3 regions of the Exiguobacterium sp. s138 genome follow, and region 3 is predicted to be linked to each of the others. Evidence: riboswitches for the same ligand, from Rfam matches in the RefSeq annotation. Region 3 holds a riboswitch; each other region holds the start of a gene.

Region 1 (4,199 bases), on a different contig from region 3:
AATACTGCTCGGTCTCACAATCGCTGAACGCAGAAATTGAAGTCTATTACTCGATCAACGGCGTCCGGAACGAGGAACCGATTTGAAACGGATGGTTCCTGTTCTGTTGGCAAGTGTCCTCCTCGCCGGTTGTGCTGACGAGCCGGCACAACCGGTCGAACCGCAACCGAAGCCGGCGAAGAAAACAAAGCCGCCGCAGCCGGATCGACCTTCTGCTGCTGAGCGGGCAGAGAAACAACTTAAAGAAACCGTCTCGAACATGTCGACGGCGGAAAAAGTCGATCAGTTGCTGTATATCGGTGTGACGGGAACAGCTTTGACACAAGCCGACCGAACGCTGTTGCAGGATCATGCACTCGGTGGTGTGCTGTTACTCGGCGGCAACATCACGTCGACCGATCAACTGAAAACCTTTACGGCAGCGATTGCTGAAGCCCAACCGGCTGATGCAAAAGCGTTTCTCGGCTTTGACGAAGAGGGCGGACGCGTCAGTCGGGTCCCGGACGCACAGCTCAAATTATCACCGAGTCTGTCGTTCGGTCAAAAAAATGATCCGGCATTGATGAAGGAAGTCGGACAGACACTTGGTTCGATTTCCCGTTTTTACGGCTTTAATATGGACTTCGCTCCCGTCCTTGACGTCAACAGCAATCCGGCGAATCCGATCATCGGTGACCGATCGCTCAGTGCGGATCCGCAACAGGTCGCCCGGCTTGGTGTCCCGTTGATGCAGGGCATGAAAGAAGAAGACGTCGTGCCGGTCGTCAAACATTTTCCGGGACACGGCGACACGACCGTCGATTCCCATGTCGGTCTGCCGCGGGTCGATGCGACGAAAGCGGAACTCGAGCAGACGGAGCTGGTCCCGTTCAAACGGGCGATTCAGGAAGGGGCCGAGATGGTCATGGTCGCGCATATCCTGTTTCCGGCACTCGACAAAACCCGTCCGTCTTCGTTGTCGAAACCCGTCATGACCGGGGTGTTACGGGATGAGCTGAAGTTTGACGGTGTCATCATCACGGACGATTTGGTCATGGGAGCCATCACAGAACGGTACGGACTTGCCCAGGCGGCAAGTCTTGCCCTCGAAAATGGTGCGGATATGGCGATGTTCTCATCGCCCGGCGCATACGCGTCCGTTCACAAGGAAATCATGACACGGATCAAACAAGGTAAATTGTCGAGAGCAGACCTTGATCAGAAAGTCATGCGGGTATTACGCTTAAAACAAACGTATGACTTGTCGGAAACGAAACGCGTCGACGCGTATGAACAGCTAATCGAGCAGGTCAAAGCGGTCGAATCGGACATGCGACACTAATCAAGGGTAGAACAAATCGGACTACCCGTGGTAAACTACAGGCGTACCACACAAATCAATATCTACACTAGGGGAGTCTCGCAGCAGACTGAGACGGAAGTATCCGGACCCTTTGAACCTGATCTAGTTCGTACTAGCGGAGGGAAGTGGATTCCGATCATTCATAGAGGATGCGACGGCTGTCGCCCTTTTTTGTAGGACCACTCCATCAGTTCATGGGGTGGTCCTTTTTCGTGTGGAAAGGGGGAAATGATGAGCCAGTTACATCTGATGACAACCGGCAAGCAGCGTCCGGACATACTCGAACAGCTGTTACCGGAACTCGCACTATCCGTCGACCGGATTCATTTGCGGGAGCCGTTATGGTCAGCGAAGGAACTGGTCGTGTGCATCGAAACACTCGTGCGACGAGGCGTAAAGACAGAGCAATTAATTGTCCATGACCGGCTGGACGTGGCAGTCGTCACCGGCACCGGAGTTCAGCTGACAACACGCAGCATTCCGGTCGACCTCGTCCGGCACCGTTTTCCGGAATTGGTGATCGGTCAATCGGTTCACTCGTTAACGGAAGCGATAGCGGCGGAACAAGCCGGTGCTGATTACGTCCTGTACGGCCATATTTTTGAGACAGGATCAAAACCGGGTGTACCGCCCCGGGGACTCGACGCCTTGAAACAAGTTGTCGACTGGACATCGATTCCTGTCATTGCAATTGGTGGCATTACACCGGACAATCTGCCGGATATCCTGGCGACCGGCTGCGCAGGCGGGGCCGTCTTGTCGGGCATTCTCGGTCAGGCGTCTCCGGTCGAAGCAGCCAACCGGTTCCAGGCGGTGATGCAACGATGACACGCCCGGATGTTTTAATCATCGGAGCCGGTATCATTGGTTTAACGCTCGGCTATGAGCTCCTGCAGCGCGGGAAAACCGTTCATTTGCTTGAACAGTCAACTGTCGGTCAGGGAGCGACGCAAGCAGCAGCGGGAATGCTCGCGACAGATGAAGAATTGCTGGCACCGTTACATGAACTGGCCCGGCTGAGCCGGAAGCTGTATCCGGAATTCGTGCAACAATTGTTTGACGAGACCGGTCTCGGAAGCGGGTATCTGGAACAACCGTTTCATATGCAACAGGCACATCACTGGCGGACGTTTGATTCGGTCGGACAGGTTGATCCGCGGTTGTTTGCACAAGCATTACGCAGTGCGATCGAACGACGGGGCGGGGGAATCGAAGAGGCAACGGTCGTAGCACGTCTCGTACGGGACGGACAAACGGTGACCGGCGCCGAGACTAACCGGGGGCTGCGGGTGGGCAGACAAATTATTGTCGCCGGTGGTCGCGGATCGGAAGAATTGTTACAGACGGTCGGAGTGACGATTAACACACTTCCGGTCAAGGGCGAGTGTCTGTCTGTCCGGCTGACGACCGGACAACTCAATCGGACGCTGTTTGGTGATGCGGTCTATTTAGTCCCGAAAGCAGACGGACGGATCATCATCGGGGCGACGGAACGGGTTAGTGATGAATCAACGACCGTCAGTCTGAACAGTATTCGTTTGTTATTGAATGCAGCGATTAAGCTCTATCCGCCACTTGCAGAGGCCGTGTTCGTGGAGGCTTGGTCCGGTGTTCGACCGCAAACCGGGGACGGTCTGCCGTATCTCGGATCGGTGGATGGTATCGACGGATTGTTCGTCGCGACCGGGCACCACCGGCATGGCATCTTACTGGCACCGGCGACGGCCAATGTGTTAGCCGATTGTCTCATGGGGCAAATGCCAAGAGTGGCACTGGATGGTTTTAACAGACGACGACAGGAGGAAAGCAGATGACTATCCGATTGAATGGAAAAAACTATGCTTTGACAGAGGAAATCAAGACGTTACACGACTTGTTAGAAAAACTGGAGATTCAGGGACAGGTCGTCATCATCGAACAAAATCATCAAATCATCGACCGGTCGAGCTATCCGGATACGGACGTTACGTCCGGAGATGTCATTGAAATCGTTCATTTTGTAGGAGGCGGATAACATGTTAGAAATTGGCGGAAAAAAATTTGCATCACGATTGTTACTCGGGACAGGAAAATATCCGGATAATGAGAAGCAACAACAAGCGGTCGAAGCATCGGAAACAAATATTTTAACGTTTTCCGTCCGGCGACTCGATGTTTTTGCGAAGGAACAGACGAATCCACTCGCGGCACTCGACTTAAGCCGCTATGATCTGTTACCGAACACTGCGGGTGCGAAGACGGCGGAGGAAGCGGTCCGGCTTGCCCGGCTTGCCCGGGCCTCAGGGATGTGCGATATGGTCAAGGTCGAGGTAATCGGTTGTGACAAGACACTGCTGCCGGATCCGATTGAAACATTACGAGCAGCAGAGGAATTAATCAAGGATGGCTTCATCGTCTTGCCGTATACGTCAGATGATCTGTTGCTCGCCCGTCGGCTCGAAGAACTCGGCTGTCATGCGATTATGCCGGCCGCGTCACCCATCGGTTCCGGACAAGGCATCTTAAATCCGCTCGCGCTCAGCTTCATCATCGAACAAATGTCAGTGCCGGTCATCGTCGACGCCGGCATCGGTTCACCGGCTGACGCGGCGTACGCGATGGAGCTCGGAGCTGATGGTGTCCTGTTGAATTCAGCCGTCGCGCATGCGAAAGACCCGGTCAAGATGGCACGTGCAATGAAGCTTGCGGTTGAAGCGGGACGACTCGGTTTTGAAGCAGGACGGATTGAGAAAAAACGGTATGCGACGGCGAGCAGTCCGACGACCGGGATCAGCCGCCCATGATGGACCGGTATAGCCGACAAATCCGCTTTCGTCCAATCGGACAGGAAGGGCAGGATCAACTGGGACAGCGGCAC
Region 2 (4,199 bases), 370 kb from region 3:
CCTCAAGGTGAAATCCGTTCACGGGCACGCGGTAATTTCAGAAAACGGGGCATCAGCCCTGTCGTCGGCGATGAGGTCGTGTTACACATCGAAAGTGAGACCGGATATATCCTGGAAGTAAAGGACCGTCAAAATTTCCTGGTCCGCCCGCCGGTTGCCAATATCGATCAAGCATTGTTGGTCGTATCGGCAGCAGAACCTGATTTTTCTGCCCATCTGCTGGACCGGTTTTTAGTGTTGATTGAAGCAAAGGAAATTCAACCGATCATCATCTTGACGAAGATGGACTTGTTACAAGGTGAAGCCGAACAAGGGGTATTGGAAGCAATTGCCGCTTACCGGACCATTGGATATCACGTCATCGAAACGTCAAGTGAGACATTGGCCGGAGTCGAATCCGTCCGTCCGTTGTTAAAAGATAAAACGAGTGTCCTGGCCGGACAATCCGGTGTAGGGAAAAGTTCGTTGTTGAATGCCTTGGAACCTTCGTTGGCACTGGAAACGAGTCATATTTCGAAGGCGCTTGGTCGTGGACGCCATACGACACGTCATGTGACATTGATCCCGCTTGGCGAAGGACTGATTGCAGATACCCCGGGATTCTCGAATCTTGATTTTCCGCATGAAATGGAACTCGAGGAGTTACGGTGGTGTTTCCCTGAATTTGTTGCTTTACAGGACGAATGTAAGTACCGTGGCTGTCTGCATTTGAATGAGCCTGGTTGTGCCGTTAAACAAGCCGTCGAGGCCCAGGAAATCATGGCTTCCCGGTATACGAATTATGGTATGTTTGTAGAGGAAATCAAGAATCGGACACGGAGGTATTAACATGATTAAAATCGCACCATCAATCTTATCAGCAGATTTTGCAAATTTAGAGCGGGATGTCAAAGCCGTAGAAGCAGCAGGTGCCGATTATATCCATTTCGATGTCATGGACGGTCAATTTGTTCCGAACATCTCATTCGGACTTCCTGTCTTAAGCAGTTTACGTCAAAAAACAGATATGGTTCTCGACGTCCATCTCATGATTGATCGTCCGGAAAACTTTGTCGAAGCCTTCGTTGCAGCAGGGGCTGATATCGTGACGTTCCACGTCGAGGCGACGAATCACGTCCACCGTGTCCTGCAACAGATCAAAGCAGCCGGTGCGAAAGCGGGTGTCGTGCTCAATCCGCATACGCCGCTGTCGACGATCGAACACGTGCTCGAGGATGTGGACATGGTCTTATTGATGACAGTCAATCCGGGATTCGGCGGACAAGCGTTCATTCCGGGTGTCATGAAGAAATTAAATCAACTGGCTGCAATGAAAGCGGAACACGATCTATCGTTTGAGATTGAAATCGATGGCGGAGTCAATGCGGAAACAGCGAAATTATGTATTGAGAATGGGGCAAACGTACTTGTTGCAGGTTCCGCCATCTACAATGCACCGGATTATTCAGAAGCAATCACTAGTATTCGGAATGCCGCTCACGTATAATAAGAGCAGAATCAAAATTGAATGAAGACCGCAAGGGGTGTCGCGTCAAGCGGCTGAGAGAAGTGATTGGACTTTAACCCTTCGAACCTGTTCCGTTCAGACGGACGTAGGGATGTGGCGCACGCAGGCAGTACGGCGTTCGTCGTACTGCCTTTTTGCCGTCCTGCGATTTTATTTTTAGGAGGAAAAAAGGATGAAACGGCTACAAATGTTAATGGAAATTGCAATCTTTGCAAGTCTTGGTGTGGTGTTCGATTTATTAATCCCGTTTAAAATGCCGCAAGGGGGTTCGGTCAGTTTGGCGATGCTGCCAATCTTCGTCATGGCCTTTCGTCATGGTGTCATCGGTGGGGTCGTGACGGGAGCGCTCGTCGGAACGATTCAACTGATGTTCGCTCCGCAAATTCTGACAGTCGTTCAGCCGTTACTCGATTATACGATTGCGTTTGGAGTCGTCGGACTGAGCGGACTATTCGCACGGCAAGTCAAAAAAGCAGCAGCAACCGGGAAGAATGGCCGTTTGATGGCAATTGTACTAGGCGCGACATTGCTTGGTGCAGGTTTACGTTATGTCTGTCACGTCATCAGCGGAATCGTCTTCTTCGCTGAATATGCGGAAGGTCCGGTCGTTCCGTACTCGTTGATCTATAACGCGACGTATATGGTTCCATCGTACCTATTATGTGGTATTGTCGCAGGACTTCTGTTTACGACAGCGCCCCGACTTCTTCGTTACTCGGCACGAGGTGTCTGATGCGGGTCGTGATTGTAGCGGCCGGTCCGACAGAAGACATCCCGTCCCTGAAACCGTTTCTGGATGAGAAGACGGTTGTCATCGCCGTTGACGGAGGTGTCACCGAATTGGCACAGCAAGGTCTCGCTTTTGACTTGGCGATTGGTGACTTTGATTCGCTCGGATACAAACCGGAAGGAGCGATCATCCACCCGGCTGAAAAGGATGAGACCGACTTGGAACTGGCTTTACGCCATGTCAGTCAACAGTATGAAGCAACAGAAGTGTTCATATTCGGTGCGACCGGAGGACGACTTGATATGACGCTTCAAAACGTCTATTTGCTAAAACAATTTCCGGCAGTTCGCTTGATGACGAAGCGGGAAGAGGTTCGTTTCTTACAGCCGGGGACGTATGAGATCGAGGCAGATGGATTTCACTATCTCTCTTTCATCCCGCTCGTTCCGACACGTCTGACCCTCCGCGGGGTCAAGTATCCGTTGACGAATCATGACGTGCCGGTCGGCGGATCATTGACCGTCAGCAATGAATGGACACAGCACGGAGTGGCGAACGTGACGGTGCATACCGGTGAAGTCATCGCATTACGGAGTTTGTCAGATCAGTAAAAACGCGTGCTCGTTAGGCTTACCTAACGAGCACGCGTTTTTTTATGACTCTGTAGGTGGAGGCAGTTCAAGATTCTAATGTGGAACTGGCTGCCTGACGCTCGGTTTGAGCTGCAATATGTTTTCCTTTAACAAACAGATGGTAACAACCCCATGTCAAGAGGAAGAACGGAACACCGATATACAGTGCAATCCGTTGATCTGCCTGAAACGCCAAGCTGATCAATACGAGCATGTTTAACGAGAACGAGATGATCGGCAAGACCGGGAAGAACGGTGTCTTGAATTTCAATTCACTGACTGAATGCCCGTCTTTGATGAATTGACGGCGAAACGCAATTTGTGAAGCGGAAATTGAAATCCAACCGACTTGTGCCCCGAGTCCTGCTAGTGACAACAACCAGATGAAGACGGTATCTTCCGCGAAAAAGGCGGTCAGAAGCGATAACATCGCAAACAGCATCGTAAAGCATAACGCCCGCATCGGTACACCACGAGAGTTGACGATGGCAAGTTTTTTCGAGATCATACCTTCTTGAGACATCGACCATAACATCCGGGTAGCAGCGTATAATCCTGAGTTCCCGACCGACAGTAAGGCAGTCAGAACGACGATGTTCATCAAATCGGCCGCGTATGGAATCCCAATCGCATCAAAGACCATGATGAACGGACTGCTGATACCGCCAGCTGTTTCATAAGGAATTAAGGCGCCGACGATTGTAATCGAAAGAACAAAAAAGATGAACGTCCGCCAAACCGTATTGCGGATCGCTTTCGGAATCGATTTTTCGGGATCGTTCGACTCTCCGGCTGCAACCCCGATCAATTCCGTCCCCTGGAACGCGAAGTTGACGGCGATCATCGTCGTCAAGACTCCGAGCGCACCGTTCGGGAACAATCCGTTTGAAGTAAAGTTGGCGAATAAACTTTCCGGGCGTTCTGCAGTCATGTCGATCCAGCCAAACCAAGCTGCTCCCCCGAGCGCAATGAAAAATAGAATGGCCAGGACTTTCAGGCTCGAGAACCAGAATTCAGCCTCCCCAAAGGCTTTGGCAGATACGGCGTTAAGTCCGAATAAAATGACGGTGAAGATGGCACACCAGATGACGATAGGGGTGTTCGGAAACCACCGATCCATCAGACTTCCGGCTGCCGTAATTTCAAGTGCCACCGTCACGGCCCATCCGAGCCAGTAAATCCAGCCGACGGCAAATCCGATACCCGGTCCGATGAAACGTGTCGTATACGTTTGAAATGATCCGGAAACCGGCATATGGACAGCCATCTCTCCTAAACATAACATTGTCAGATACATAATGGTCCCACCCACGATGTAACTGAGGACCGC
Region 3 (4,199 bases):
TACGGCAGATTTGCTGTGATCCGGCGCTGTTTGTCGAAGATTATACAGGCGAATCCACAAAACTCGAACGTCTGCTGACGTTAATTGAAGAAAAATTAGCCGCCGGACACCGGATCCTGATTTTTTCCCAGTATACGAAGATGCTGGCCCGGATTCGGGAACGACTGGCAGCACGACAACGTGCCCACTTTCTGCTGACGGGTGAGACACCGGTTGAGGACCGGGTCGCACTGTGTGAAAGGTTTAATGCCGGTGAAGTTGATCTCTTCCTGATTTCCTTGAAGGCCGGCGGGACCGGTCTGAATCTGGCGACGGCAGATACCGTCATTTTGTACGACAGTTGGTGGAATCCGGCCGTCGAGCAACAAGCGGCTGACCGGGCTCATCGATTGGGACAGCAGTCACCGGTCGAAGTGATCAAGCTGTTGATGACCGGAACGATCGAGGAAAAGATGGCGGAATTACAAGATCGCAAAGCGACGATGATTGATGCCGTCTTATCGGATCAGAAGCCGGATATTTTAACGATTCGTGAACTCGTCCGTCTGCTCGATTCCCCCGCTTTTATCGATTCAGCAGGTGAGTAACCACACAAATCAAAGAAAATCTTAAAAAAATGAAGGACCTTCAATCCGTTGTCTATCAACAGGTTTGAAGGTCTTTCGACAATCAAATTCAGAAAAAAAGGTTTTAACTTTTGAAAGATAGGGGTATATCTACATTAGCACCGTACAACACGGTCGCTTTTCAATTATTGTTTCTCAATATCAGCGTAATGACCTGGGAGAGAAATGCTACTTACTCACTTCGTTTTTCATTTCTGAATGAAATCCAGTTGAACTAGCATTTAGCGCATGAATTTCTGTTGGAACCTATTGTTCCACTCCTACATTCATTACCTTTTGAGGGCTATACCAAATTCAAGGGGGAAATGAACATGTCAGTAACATTAAAAGTAGAAGAACGCGAAGTACGCCCGCGCTCACTTAGAAAGCAATTACGTCATGAAGGAAAAGCTCTTGGTGTCGTGTATGGCTACAAAGTGGAAAGCACACCGATTTCATTCGACGAAAAAGAATTGGTCAAAGTTGTCCGTGATCACGGCGAAAACGTCTTGGTTGCTCTTCAAATCGGCGGTAAAAAGGTCAACACATTGATCAACAAACTCGATATGGACATCTTTACACCAACAATCAAACACGTTGAATTCATCGCTGTTAAAATGGATGAAGAAACAGAAGTCGAAACGGATATCGTCCTGGTCGGCGAAGCAGCTGGCGCGAAACTTGGCGGATTCCTTTCACAAACACTCTTTAAAGTAACAGTTGCCGCAACACCAGATAAATTACCGGAACGCATCGAAGTGGATGTAACGGAACTTGCAATCGGAGATTCGATTACAGTCGCTGATCTTCCGGAAGAAAAAGATTTCCGTGTCGTCACAGAAGGTGACATCCAAGTTGCAGCGGTCGTTGAATCGACACTTGAAGCTGAACTTGAAGAAATCGAAGAAGCAGAAGCTGAGGCACAAGCAGCTGATGCGGATACAGCGACAGACGATTCAGAACAAACTTCTGAAGAGCAAGCTGAAGAAAACAAAGAAGATAAAGAGTAATCTTTTCTCCCCTCCCCTCGTGGGAGGTTTTTTTATGCATATTGACAAGTCGCGGCGACAGCCGTACAGTGAAGAAGGTACACATCATTGACACATCCACTAGGGGAGCCCGCTCGGCTGAGACGATTTACTTCGGACCCTTTGAACCTGATCTAGTTCATACTAGCGTAGGAAAGTGGAGCGGAATCCTCGTGCTCTTTTTCTGCATCTTGCAGGTTACACGACCGCTCTCTTTTCATAGAGGGCGGTCTTTTTTTGTGGTTTCTTTGTGGGTGTGCATTCAAAGGAGAAGTGATTATGAACAGTTGGAAAATGAAAGAAATCATCGTCATGATGATGCTCGCCGTAGCTTGTGGTGTCCTCTACTTAGGATGGTCGACGTTATGGTTGCCGATCTCGGCCATCTTTGGACCGGTCGGAGCAAACTGGATGTTCGGCATCTGGGTCATCGCCAGTCCCCTTGTCGCCTACATCATTCAAAAACCAGGCGCGGCATTGATTGCAGAAGTCGTCGCTGCTGCCGTCGAGTTGTTTACAGGGAGTCACTTCGGTTTATCGGCTTTATTGATTGGACTTGCGCAAGGCATTGGCGCTGAGGTTGCTTTTCTGTTAGTCGGCTACCGGAACTTCAACACCTTCACCTTGATGCTGTCGGGCATGTTTGCGGCTGTCGGAAGTATGGTCTATAGTCTGGTCGTCAATGGGTTCGCCTACTATACGACGACGACACTGCTATTGACGTTTTCCCTGCAACTGGTCAGTGGGGCATTACTTGGCGGATTGCTCGCGAAAATCATCGTCGACTCACTCGTCAAGACGGGAACGCTGAACGGTTACGCCGTCGGACGACAACAGAAACGGCGGGCTGCCTGATGTGGTGCCGGAATCTGACCGTCCGCTATCCGGATCAAGACCGAGATGTTTTAAACGACTTGACCGTGTCGCTCCGGCAAGGAGAGACGACCTTATTGATTGGTCCGAGCGGCAGCGGCAAAACGACCTTCTTGCATACGCTTGCCGGTCTGATGCCGGAAACGATTGAGGCGGAAGTCACCGGTGAATGGCGCGCAGACGGAACCGTCGGCATGCTGTTTCAACAGCCGGACGATCAGTTTTGCATGCAGACGGTCGGGGCGGAAATCGCCTTCAGTCTGGAAAACCGGAGTATTCCCCGCGATGAAATGGAAGAACGAATCAGAACGGTGTTGAAACGGGTTGGACTCGACCTCGCCTTGACGACGCAAATTGCCGGACTGTCCGGCGGGATGAAACAACGGCTTGCTTTGGCCTGTGTGTTGGCACTCGAACCGGACATCCTGTTACTCGATGAACCGACGGCGCAACTCGATCCGCACGGCCGCCGATTGATGATGGAGCTGATTGAAGAATTGCATCACAATCCGAACGTGACACTGGTGTTGATCGAACATCAACTGGAAGAATGTGTGACGTTTGCTGACCGTGTGTTGGTCTTTCGGGAAGGACAGCTGAGGCTTGACGGTTCCCCGCTTGAAGTCTTCGAAGAGAAACGGGAGGAACTGATCCGGCACGGTATCATGTCGCCATTGCTCTATCCTTATACACTCGAGACGATTCCGCTGACGGTCGCAACAGCGCGGTTTCTGAATAACCCGCCCGTCGCAAGACGTCCGGTGGCAAACGAAACGACGTTTGATTTGACCGATGTGACGATCACGCATGGCAAACGGGTGATTCTCGACCGGATTTCGCTGACCGCGTCCGCCGGAGAATGGATCATGCTCGTCGGACGCAACGCTGCCGGTAAAAGCACCCTGCTTGAGACGCTGGCAAAACTGTTGCCGGCGCAAAGCGGGACGATCAAGCTGTTTCAGACACCTTTGAAAAAATGGCGGGACCGGACGTTTTACCGGCAAGTTGGTTTCGTCTTTCAGCAACCGGAGTTTCAATTTCTGAAACAGACGGTCGCCGATGAACTGGCCATCAGCTCTCCGTCAACGGCACGAAGTCAAGTAGCTGACGCCCTGCAACACTACCGTTTGGAGGATGTCGCCGCTCAGTCCCCGCTTGCACTCAGTCTCGGGCAAAAAAGACGCTTAAGTGTCGCGACGATGTTGCTGGAACGAAAAGCTGTCCTGTTACTCGATGAACCGACCTTCGGACAAGATGCTGAGACGACCGCTCAGATTCTCGATGTGTTACACCAAGCCCGGGAAGCGGGAACTACGCTGATCATGGTGACGCACGACATGGAGCTGGTCTACCGTTACGCCGACCGCGTTGTCGTCATCGGCGAGAAGCACATTCAATTTGACGGGGCACCGGATGAATTGTTCCGGAACGAATCATTGCTTGAGCATAACCAGTTGATCCGCCCGGTATCGGTACGCTATCAGCAACTCGAGGAGGTGAAACACCGTGCAGGAAAACAATTCGCTGCTCGCACGCCTTAATCCCGCCGTGAAGCTCGGAACACTGGTGTATGTCATGCTGTTGCTGATTACGACGTCACGTCTGCCGGTGACAGTCGCCTTGCTTCTGTTTGCAGCCGTCGGTGTAGCCTGTTCCGGATGGAAGCTGTCCACGCTGGTCTTCCGTCTTGTGC

Evidence for each region. Region 3 has a riboswitch for thiamine pyrophosphate ahead of KNP91_RS06420 (ECF transporter S component). Riboswitches for the same ligand answer to the same signal wherever they lie in the genome.
Region 1: it holds a riboswitch for thiamine pyrophosphate, as region 3 does, so the genes downstream of both, KNP91_RS02710 (thiamine phosphate synthase) here and KNP91_RS06420 (ECF transporter S component) in region 3, are expected to answer to the same signal.
Region 2: it holds a riboswitch for thiamine pyrophosphate, as region 3 does, so the genes downstream of both, thiT (energy-coupled thiamine transporter ThiT) here and KNP91_RS06420 (ECF transporter S component) in region 3, are expected to answer to the same signal.

Annotation. Positions count from the first base shown of each region.
Region 1 is NZ_JACSMW010000001.1:533,270-537,468, forward strand. It holds gene KNP91_RS02700 (OsmC family protein) at 1-86, shown strand, start outside; gene nagZ (beta-N-acetylhexosaminidase) at 92-1,321, shown strand; TPP riboswitch at 1,381-1,483, shown strand; gene KNP91_RS02710 (thiamine phosphate synthase) at 1,574-2,170, shown strand; gene KNP91_RS02715 (NAD(P)/FAD-dependent oxidoreductase) at 2,167-3,156, shown strand; gene thiS (sulfur carrier protein ThiS) at 3,153-3,356, shown strand; gene KNP91_RS02725 (thiazole synthase) at 3,358-4,125, shown strand; gene KNP91_RS02730 (ThiF family adenylyltransferase) at 4,122-4,199, shown strand, end outside.
Region 2 is NZ_JACSMW010000002.1:132,008-136,206, forward strand. It holds gene rsgA (ribosome small subunit-dependent GTPase A) at 1-828, shown strand, start outside; gene rpe (ribulose-phosphate 3-epimerase) at 830-1,486, shown strand; TPP riboswitch at 1,510-1,616, shown strand; gene thiT (energy-coupled thiamine transporter ThiT) at 1,680-2,240, shown strand; gene KNP91_RS04470 (thiamine diphosphokinase) at 2,240-2,848, shown strand; gene KNP91_RS04475 (amino acid permease) at 2,916-4,199, opposite strand, start outside.
Region 3 is NZ_JACSMW010000002.1:499,755-503,953, forward strand. It holds gene KNP91_RS06410 (DEAD/DEAH box helicase) at 1-587, shown strand, start outside; gene KNP91_RS06415 (50S ribosomal protein L25/general stress protein Ctc) at 938-1,615, shown strand; TPP riboswitch at 1,707-1,806, shown strand; gene KNP91_RS06420 (ECF transporter S component) at 1,913-2,488, shown strand; gene KNP91_RS06425 (ABC transporter ATP-binding protein) at 2,488-4,047, shown strand; gene KNP91_RS06430 (energy-coupling factor transporter transmembrane component T family protein) at 4,013-4,199, shown strand, end outside.